3 regions of the Alkalihalobacterium alkalinitrilicum genome follow, and region 3 is predicted to be linked to each of the others. Evidence: predicted binding sites of a transcription regulator. Region 3 holds the regulator's gene; each other region holds the start of a gene.
The links. The regulator CtsR, encoded in region 3, represses protease genes until heat stress. The targets are predictions, from matches to a motif close to ATGGTCAATAAAGGTCAAACA.
Positions count from the first base shown of each region.

Region 1: BK574_RS08580 (ATP-dependent Clp protease ATP-binding subunit) is a predicted target of CtsR. The motif match lies at 1,803-1,823, and genes of this name have one in related genera.
Region 2: clpP (ATP-dependent Clp endopeptidase proteolytic subunit ClpP) is a predicted target of CtsR. The motif match lies at 1,312-1,332, and genes of this name have one in related genera.

Region 1 covers NZ_KV917368.1:1,849,277-1,852,561, reverse strand. Annotated here, with positions in the region: gene BK574_RS08590 (polysaccharide deacetylase family protein) at 1-616, shown strand, start outside; gene BK574_RS08585 (SDR family oxidoreductase) at 831-1,700, shown strand; gene BK574_RS08580 (ATP-dependent Clp protease ATP-binding subunit) at 1,846-3,285, shown strand, end outside.
Region 2 covers NZ_KV917368.1:4,287,309-4,290,593, reverse strand. Annotated here, with positions in the region: gene rpoN (RNA polymerase factor sigma-54) at 1-1,050, opposite strand, end outside; gene clpP (ATP-dependent Clp endopeptidase proteolytic subunit ClpP) at 1,412-2,008, shown strand; gene BK574_RS20760 (HPr family phosphocarrier protein) at 2,742-2,999, opposite strand; gene whiA (DNA-binding protein WhiA) at 3,098-3,285, opposite strand, start outside.
Region 3 covers NZ_KV917368.1:3,633,329-3,636,613, forward strand. Annotated here, with positions in the region: gene BK574_RS17655 (protein-arginine kinase McsB) at 1-672, opposite strand, end outside; gene BK574_RS17660 (protein-arginine kinase activator protein McsA) at 676-1,212, opposite strand; gene BK574_RS17665 (CtsR family transcriptional regulator) at 1,271-1,738, opposite strand; rRNA gene rrf (5S ribosomal RNA) at 2,223-2,338, opposite strand; rRNA gene BK574_RS17675 (23S ribosomal RNA) at 2,753-3,285, opposite strand, start outside.

The DNA.
Region 1 (3,285 bases), 1.8 Mb from region 3:
CATTTTGCGTGGTCCAGATACGGCGAATCGAGTGGCTCTAACCTTCGATGATGGGCCTGACCCTCGTTATACTGAACAAGTGTTAGATGTACTGGCTCAATACAATGTTCCCGCTACTTTTTTTGTCATGGGGTCTAGAGCCGAGGCCTATCCTGACATCGTTAGACGAATGATTAACGAAGGCCATATTGTTGGTAATCATAGTTATTGGCATCCGAATCTTGTGGAAGGGGACCTAGCTACGCTTGAACGAGAAGTTACTCAAACCGAAGAACTACTTAATAATATTATTGGGTACCGAACGAGCTTATTCCGTGCTCCTTATGGATTTTTAGATGGGCAGTCTGTTGAAAAATTAGCAGAGTTGAATTATAACGTGATCGGTTGGTCCATTGATACACTAGATTGGCGTGAACCCCCACCAGAAGACATTGCTTTTAGTGTGTTAAGTAATCTTCACCCAGGGGCTATCGTTCTGTTACATGATGGTGCGGAATGGGATGGTGATCGAACGCCAACAGTTGAATCACTCCATCAAATCATACCTGAACTTCAGGCACTTGGCTTTGAGTTTACAACAGTTCCAAATTTATTAAATATTCCTTATCAGAAGTAGTGAGGTAAAGCTAAATAGTTTGTGTAAAAGAGTATCGTGAAGGTCAATTAGCCTGAACGAGCTCTTTTTTTTATCGAGTGAAATCACTATTTTTTAAAACAAAATGGTTTTGGGATAAGGTGAATCGTTGGTTTGGTTGAATAATGGAACAGAAATCCCGACATCCTATTAAAGTAAATTTTACAGTTAACTTTAAATAAAGGGTGTGTTTCACATGTCTTCATCAAATCTACCACATAAAACTTTTCCTGAACAACATCAAAATCAACAGCCAGGTATAGAGTCGGAAATGAATCCTCATCCAACCGATGAAAATTTTAGCTATAAAGGATCTGGGAAATTAACAAATAAAATTGCTATCATCACAGGAGCTGATAGTGGGATTGGACGTGCTGTAGCGATTGGTTATGCGAAAGAAGGGGCAGATGTAGTCAACGTATATTTGAATGAACATTCGGATGCTGAGGAAACGAAAAAACAAGTTGAAGAAGAAGGGCGTCGTTGTTTAAACATTGCTGGTGATTTAGGTGATGAAGCTTTCTGTCAGAAAGTTATTCAACAAGTGATAAACGAATTTAATAAAGTCGACATTTTAGTCAATAATGCAGCTGAACAGCATCCTCAAACTGATTTTGAAAGTATTACAAGTGAGCAGTTAGAAAAGACGTTTCGCACAAATATCTTTTCGTTCTTTTACTTAACAAGAGCAGCACTTCCTCATTTGAAATCAGGAAGCAGTATCATTAATACCACATCAGTAACAGCATATAAAGGGCATGAAAAGTTGATTGATTATTCGGCAACTAAGGGGGCAATTGTTACTTTTACACGCTCTCTCTCTCTTTCCTTAATTAAAAAGGGAATCCGAGTAAACGGTGTAGCACCAGGTCCGATATGGACACCGCTTATTCCTTCAACTTTTACCCCAAAAGAAGTGTCCGAATTTGGAAGCACTACACCAATGCAACGGGCGGGTCAACCAGTGGAACTTGCGCCTGCCTATATTTATTTAGCGAGTGAGGACTCCTCCTATATGTCAGGTCAAATCCTCCATCTGAACGGCGGTGTTATTGTCAACGGATAGTCATGGGGGTTCTTTATTGCAAAGTAATAAAAAGTTAGGTATAATATTATTACTTTATCATATATAGAAATCCCATTACGTATGGGATTTTTATATAAATGAATGGTCAAAAATAGTCAAAGTCAAAGAGGGGGTAGGTTGAGTTATGCTATGTCAAAAATGTAATGCAAAACAAGCAAATGTTAAGATGGATGTTATGTTAAATGAGCACCATAAGCAAATTCATTTATGTTCTAGTTGTTACAGTGATGCCTACCAGTCTTTGGGGTCAGGCCACTTTAACTTCAATCATTACTTTGATGATCTGTTCAGTTCTTCACAGCACGTGTCAAATGGAGATCACAAGCAAAACGTGAAACAAATGCCTCCTAATCAAGCGACAGGAAATGGTTTTCTTGATCAACATGGTCGCAACTTAACACAAGAAGCAAGAGATGGTCGTATTGATGTTGTAATTGGCCGTGAAAAAGAAATCGAGCGAACTATTGAAATTTTAAATCGCCGTAATAAAAATAATCCAGTTTTAATCGGTGAAGCAGGTGTTGGCAAAACAGCAATTATAGAAGGTCTAGCACTAAACATAGTGGAAGGACAAGTTCCTGTTAAACTGAAAAATAAAGAAGTTTACACTTTAGATATTAATTCACTTGTTGCGGGTACAAGTTACCGTGGGCAGTTTGAAGAAAAAATGAAAGAACTAATTTCCGTATTACAACAACGAGAAGACGTCATTTTGTTTATTGATGAATTGCACATGATGGTTGGAGCAGGAAGTTCTGCAGAAGGGTCGATGGATGTGGGGAACATTTTAAAACCTGCTCTTGCTCGAGGAGATTTGCAAATTATCGGGGCAACAACGCTCAAAGAATACCGTGTGATCGAAAAAGATCAAGCGTTAGAGCGTCGCTTCCAACCTGTCGTTGTAAAAGAACCGACAGAAAATGAAGCTTTTGAAATTTTAAAAGGAATTCGACCAGCATATGAGGTCTACCACAATGTAAAGTATTCAGATGAAGTCTTGAAAGCTTGCGTCACTCTTTCAAAGCGTTATATTCAAGATCGATTTTTACCAGACAAAGCGATTGATTTACTAGACGAAGCAGGATCAAAGTTAAATCTATCACAAATTGAAACTGGAAAAGAAAACTTAGAACAACGCTTAAAAGAAATTGAGCGAGAAAAACAAAGAGCAACACAACAAGAGGAATATGAAAAAGCAGCCAACCTTCGCAAAGAGGAATTAGAAATTAAAGCGAAGCTAGCAAATGAGCAACTTAATGAAGCTATCATCGAAGTAACGGTAGAAAACATTCAAGACATCATTGAAACAAGTACAGGAATTCCTGTGAAAAAACTGCAAAAAGACGAGCAATCGAAAATGAAAGACTTACCGAAAAGATTGGCAGAAAAAGTCATTGGCCAAGACAAAGCGATTGAACAAGTAGCCAATGCCGTCATGAGAGCTCGTGTCGGACTAAAGCCAAAACATCGTCCAACCGCTTCATTTTTATTTGTTGGCCCAACGGGGACAGGTAAAACAGAACTTACGAAAACACTCGCACTAGAGTTATTCGGAAGTAAAGAT
Region 2 (3,285 bases), 650 kb from region 3:
AACCGTGGACTCATGGACGTCAATCTCTTCGGCAATTTGCCGTAATGTTAACGGTCTAAGTGCTTCAGGACCTTTATAAAAGAATTCTTTCTGATGCCGGACAATAGCTTCTGTAACTTGGTATAACGTCACTTGACGTTGCTTTATATTTTTTAACAACCATTGAACTTGTTCATATTTCTTTCGAACATATTCATTAGCATCAGAACTTTTATCATGTAATAGAGGCTGATATTGTTTATTTAATTGAATTTTCGGAAGCAAGTCGTCATTGACGAGCACGACTAATTCACCCTCGATTTCCTCAACATTCACATCAGGTTGAATATATTTCGGTAAATCATCCGTATAATTCACACCTGGTCGTGGTTGAAGGGTTTGGATTAAATCATAAACTTGTTGAATTTCTTGAAGTGTTACTGACAATTCCTTCGACAATTCTTTCCAACGTTTTTCAGCTAACAATTTCATGTGATGTTCTACAATAATTTCCGCTAGCTGGTTGCGATCTTTTCTTTTCATTAGTTGCAATAAGAGACATTCTTGTAGGTCTCTTGCACCAACACCAGTCGGTTCCATGTTTTGCAACAACATCAACAATAATTCGCCTTCTTCTTCTGATACCTTTAATTCCTCAGTCATTTTCTCCACAGGTTCACTTAAATATCCGTCATCATTAACATGAAGAATGAAATAACGAAGCGCTTCATAACTAGACTCATTTAGATCTAGAAATTTAGCTTGGTATAGAAGGTGATCATGTAAATTGTAACGATCACTGCTGACAAAATCGAGAGGGGATACTTCTTGTTCCTTGTATCCACTTTCCCATTGTCGATCATCTATATCTTCTCTTTGCTTTTCTTTTCTAGTGACCTCACCTTGAAAGTTATCCTCTAACTCAATGAGTGGATTTTCTAAAGCCTGCTCTTGTATATACTGTGTCAACTCAATCATTGAATACTGCAGGAGTGAGATCGCTTGCCGAAGTTCTTTGGTCATATATAATCCAGTTGTCTGTTGTTGAAAAAGACCAACATCCATTCTCATAACTACTCTCCCCTTATTTGCACATAAAGTTCATCCCTAAACTGTAAGCGCTTTCCTGTTATAGTAAACATTTTAAAAAACGACTCGTATCTACATCTATTTTATAGTCTCTTATTATAGTTTATGAACTGTTTTCGTTTCTGTAAAGAGAAAATGTTAACCAATACGCCAAATAAAGTTTGTTTTTTTTAATTTTCGGCAATGATTAAAGAGGGATGAAAGTAAAAAAGGAGAAATAGTATAGTATAACTGAGTAGTTATTATTTGACCTTTATTGACCATTGAAGTATGATATACATAAGTAAAACAAACTAAAAATAAGGGAAAAAGACTACTTTAATTAATGAATACTAAGGAGGATATGATTATGAATTTAATTCCTACAGTTATCGAACAAACAAACCGTGGTGAGCGTGCTTACGACATTTATTCTCGTTTATTAAAAGACCGTATTATTATGCTAGGAAGCGCAATAGATGATAATGTTGCTAACTCAATCGTAGCACAACTACTTTTCCTACAAGCTGAAGATCCTGAAAAAGATATTTCACTATACATTAACAGTCCAGGTGGTTCTATTACATCAGGTATGGCGATTTACGACACAATGAACTACATTAAACCTCAAGTGTCGACCATTTGTATCGGTATGGCAGCTTCCATGGGTGCGTTCTTACTAGCTGCTGGTCAAAAAGGAAAGCGTTTTGCACTTCCAAATAGTGAAGTCATGATCCATCAACCACTTGGTGGAACTCAAGGGCAAGCATCTGACATTCAAATCCACGCAAAGCGTATCATCGAAATGCGTGAACACTTAAATAAAATTTTGGCAGAACGCACAGGTCAACCATTAGAGGTTATCGCAAAAGACACGGATCGTGATAACTTTATGACAGCTGAAAAAGCTAAAGAATACGGCTTAATTGATACTGTCATCTCAGCATCAAACGCAAAATAATAAATTCACAACTTAACGAATGATGTATAGCAAGCTTCGATACATCATCCTAAGCAAATGAACGAACCCCCTTTCCTCTTTTTGCGGCTAGGGGGTTCGTTTTCGTTGGAAAGGTACATGATTGGAAGAGGATATTGAAGTATGTGTATAGGCGGTTCGGATGCGGGTGCGATGATCAATATCCTTCTAATGGTGATTTTAATCTAAAGCTTTTTATGATGAAATTTTTCCTATTATTGGAATTTTTTTGCGCTATCTTTCCTTTTAGATGAAATTTCTTCCTTTTACTGGTAGTGTCGAGCTCTAATTTTCGTTTTAGATTGAAGCGCTGCTTCCTCTTACTGGAAATGTTTAACGCTAATTTTGCTTTTAGATTAGATTTTTACCTTTTACTGGCAGTTATAAGCTCTAATTTCTGCTTTAGACCGAGATATTTCCTCTTATTGGAATTTTTTTTGCGATATCTTTCCTTTTAGATAAAATTTCTTCCTTTTACTGGTAGTTACGAGCTCTAATTTTCGTTTTAGATCGAATTGCTTCCTCTTACTGGAAATGTTTAACGCTAATTTTGCTTTTAGATTAGATTTTTACCTTTTACTGGCAGTTATAAGCTCTAATTTCTGCTTTAGACCAAAATATTTCCTCTTACTGGAAATATTTTGGTCTATAATACGAAATGGTCTACACAAAAAAAAACTGAGCTGGACCTAGTGTCGTCGCTCAGATTTTTTAGTCAGTCTTCATTTTGTACAAATGCTTCGAGTGCTGCAATTGCTTCTTCTTCGTCTTTTCCGTCAACAATAACATTAATCGCAACGCCTTTACCGATCGCCAAACTCATGATTCCCATAATACTTTTAGCATTAACTTTTTTTGTACCTTTTTCGATAAAAATATTTGAGGAAAAACGGTTTGCCTCTTGGACAAATAGAGCTGCTGGTCTAGCTTGAAGACCTGTTTTCAACTTAACTTCAACTTGTTTTTCAATCAACTGAACTACCTCCTTTTATGTCTAATTATTCATTATCTTTTTGATTTTTCAGTTCTTGTTCAATCAAGATTAAGAAATCGCTAAACCTTAGACTCTAATTAGAATCCTGTTATCTGTTTACCTGAGCGAATTCGATCCGCTAACTCATCTATTTTACGAAGACGATGATTGACTCCCGATTTACTTACCTTTCCGGTGGACACCATTTCTCCTAGCTCTTTTAAAGTCACATCCTGATGCTTGACCCGTAGCTCAGCAATTTCCCTTAACTTCCCTGGTAGATTAA
Region 3 (3,285 bases):
AACCTGAAACAAGTTACCTAGCGCTTCACTGCCCTCGCCATAAATTCCTCGAACGACTAGTCCTAATTGATTGATCGCTGGTAATATTTTAGTCAATTGCTGTGTCATGACTAATGCAGGTAAGTGCATCATTACTGAAGCTCTTAAACCTGTGCCAACATTTGTTGGACAACTAGTTAAGTAACCCCTCTTTTCATCAAAGGCGTAGGTCAGTTTTTCTTCAATCCAATCATCTAATCCACTGGCCAAAACAAGCCCCTCATTTAGTTGAAATCCAGAAAATAAACATTGGATTCGTAAATGATCTTCTTCGTTAATCATAATGCTAACGGATTCATCCTCACTCAAAAGAACTGCACCATGTTTTGATTCTTCTGATAAATGAGGACTAATTAAATGCTTCTCAACTAATACTTTCTTAACATTTGCTTTTAAATCATCCATTGGAAGAAGTTCTAGTGGTCCTATAAAGTTATAAGGGCTTTTTAATAAATTTGTACTAATGTGGTTAACAATTAAATTTGCTTCCTCCATAGTAGCTAAAATTGGGAACGTAAAATCTTTTAGGTTTCTAGCTAATCTTATTCGACTACTTAACACAATATCCGAATCTGGACCATCTTTTTTCATCCAAGGACTAATAGCTTCACTAATAAAACGTTCAAGTGACATTTATTACTCCTCCCCTTGGTTGAACACAGATTTTTCCAAAGTACGAATTTGGTCTCTTACAATAGCTGCTTCTTCAAATTCTTCTTTAGTAATGTGGCGTTGTAAAGCCTCTTTCAAGGAGTTAATTTTCCTCCGAACTTCAATCGTACCACCAATTCTTTTCGGGATTTTTCCTGAATGAGTATGATTACCACTATGGACTTTCTTTAAAATGGGATCTAATTTATCACTAAATGTCTCATAACATGTTGCACAACCAAATCGGCCTGTACGGACAAACTGTTCATAGGACATTTTACATTTGTCACAGGTCAGAGACTGTTTTGATGAGGCTCCTGATGTATGCCCTTTTGAAATCGGTTGTTCAAAGTTTAATAAACCTGATAATAGTTGGTGAATAGAAAAGCTATTTGACCCAGGAAAATACTCACCTTTTTCTTTCGCACAATGTTCACATATATGAAATTCTGTTTTTTCACCGTTAATTATTTTAGTGAAGTGTAAAGTGGCAGGACGTTGATTGCATTCCTGACAAATCATTTGACCACCTCTCCCTTTAAAACATTAAGTATGGACGTGTTGTGAAAGAAAAAACTAGTTAATCTCGATATTTTAAAGTTTGGAGCATTGATTTAAGAACATTTGCTCGAATATAATCACGCAGTACGGGGTTCGTTGTATTAAATAATGAATGATCAACTACACTATACATTAAATTCGCTTCCCGTTTAGATACTGCCCCTTCTTCGTATAGTCTCGAGATTAAGGCTTCGGCATGGACTTGACTCACCCTATCACCTATAAGTTGCATCATTTGTTCGAAGAGATCTGCTTGGTTATGCGCTTTGACTTTTATTATTCGAATGTACCCGCCTCCACCGCGTTTACTTTCAACAATATAGCCTTTTTCAATTGTAAAGCGTGTACTGATCACATAATTGATTTGTGATGGAACACATTGAAAGCGTTTGGCTAACTCACTTCGTTTAATTTCTATTAGCTCTCCATCACTATTCGTTAGAATATTTTTTAAATACTGCTCAATAATATCTGAGGTATTCCTCATCATGCCCCCCTCCTTGACTTTGACTATCTTTGACTATCTTTATTATAAAAAAAATAACTGAGAGTTGCAAACACATACACCTAATATTATTGCCCATTTTTTTCATTTCATTCGATTTATGTATGTAAGAATACTTTCGAGGCGAACCCTTAAAAATCCTCTTTTAAAGTAGACAAAAATACATCGCCCTTTGTTGGTTCTCCCTCTATGGAAGTTGATATTTTGTTGAATTTCGTTTGGTCTTATCAATAAGTTTTACTTTTTGTCACAACTCGGTAAAATTTTTTTCTCAATTCCATCTTTTCTGTCACAATTTTTTGACTGCCTAAACTGATTGAATATCATTTAATTACTGTACACTTCGTTGTTTTCTACTTTCCTTCGTAACTCGGCGTCTCTTTGAGCTAAAAGCTCTTCATCTCCTGTAGCTTATTCATGTTTTTTCACAAAAAAAAGGCACAACCCACATGGGATTGTGCCTGGTGTCTAGCGACGTCCTACTCTCACAGGGGGAAGCCCCCAACTACCATCGGCGCTGAAGAGCTTAACTTCCGTGTTCGGCATGGGAACGGGTGTGACCTCTTCGCTATCGCCACTAGACTTATAAAATTGTGATAAGCTTCGCATTTCTTCGTTGGCTGCGCTCCCTGCGTTGCTCATGTACCCTTCAAACGTACATTCCGCTACTCGTGAACTTGCTGCCTCGAACTACTCGCTTCTAACAATTTCCTATTAGGATTTTTGATAAGCTGCGAATTTCTTCGTCAGTTTCAATTCTTGCGGTGTTCCGACGTACAGGATGTACTAGTGCCGACGTTGTCACAGGACGTGACGAACTTAGTCGGTTACCTTTCCGATACGCTCCACTCCTCAGAATTTCACTTCCTCGAACTTCTTGCTTCTGAAAATCCTTTTTTAAGTTGTGATAAGCTTCGAAGTTCTTCGATGCTTATGATTGAGAGTCATTCTCTCAAAACTGGATAATGTACTAGAAGAATATCAACGCTTTATGTTTTGGATAAGCCCTCGACCGATTAGTATCTCTCAGCTCCACGTGTCACCACGCTTCCACCCGAGACCTATCAACCTCATCATCTCTAAGGGGTCTTACTTACTTAACGTAATGGGAAATCTCATCTTGAGGGGGGCTTCACGCTTAGATGCTTTCAGCGCTTATCCCGTCCACACGTAGCTACCCAGCTATGCTCCTGGCGGAACAACTGGTACACCAGCGGTGTGTCCATCCCGGTCCTCTCGTACTAAGGACAGCTCCTCTCAAATTTCCTACGCCCACGACGGATAGGGACCGAACTGTCTCACGACGTTCTGAACCCAGCTCGCGTACCGCTTTAATGGGCGAACAGCCCAACCCTTGGGACCTACTTCAGCCCCAGGATGCGATGAGCCGACATCGAGGTGCCAAACCTCCCCGTCGATGTGGACTCTTGGGGGAGATAAGCCTGTTATCCCCAGGGTAGCTTTTATCCGTTGAGCGATGGCCCTTCCATGCGGAACCACCGGATCACTAAGCCCGACTTTCGTCCCTG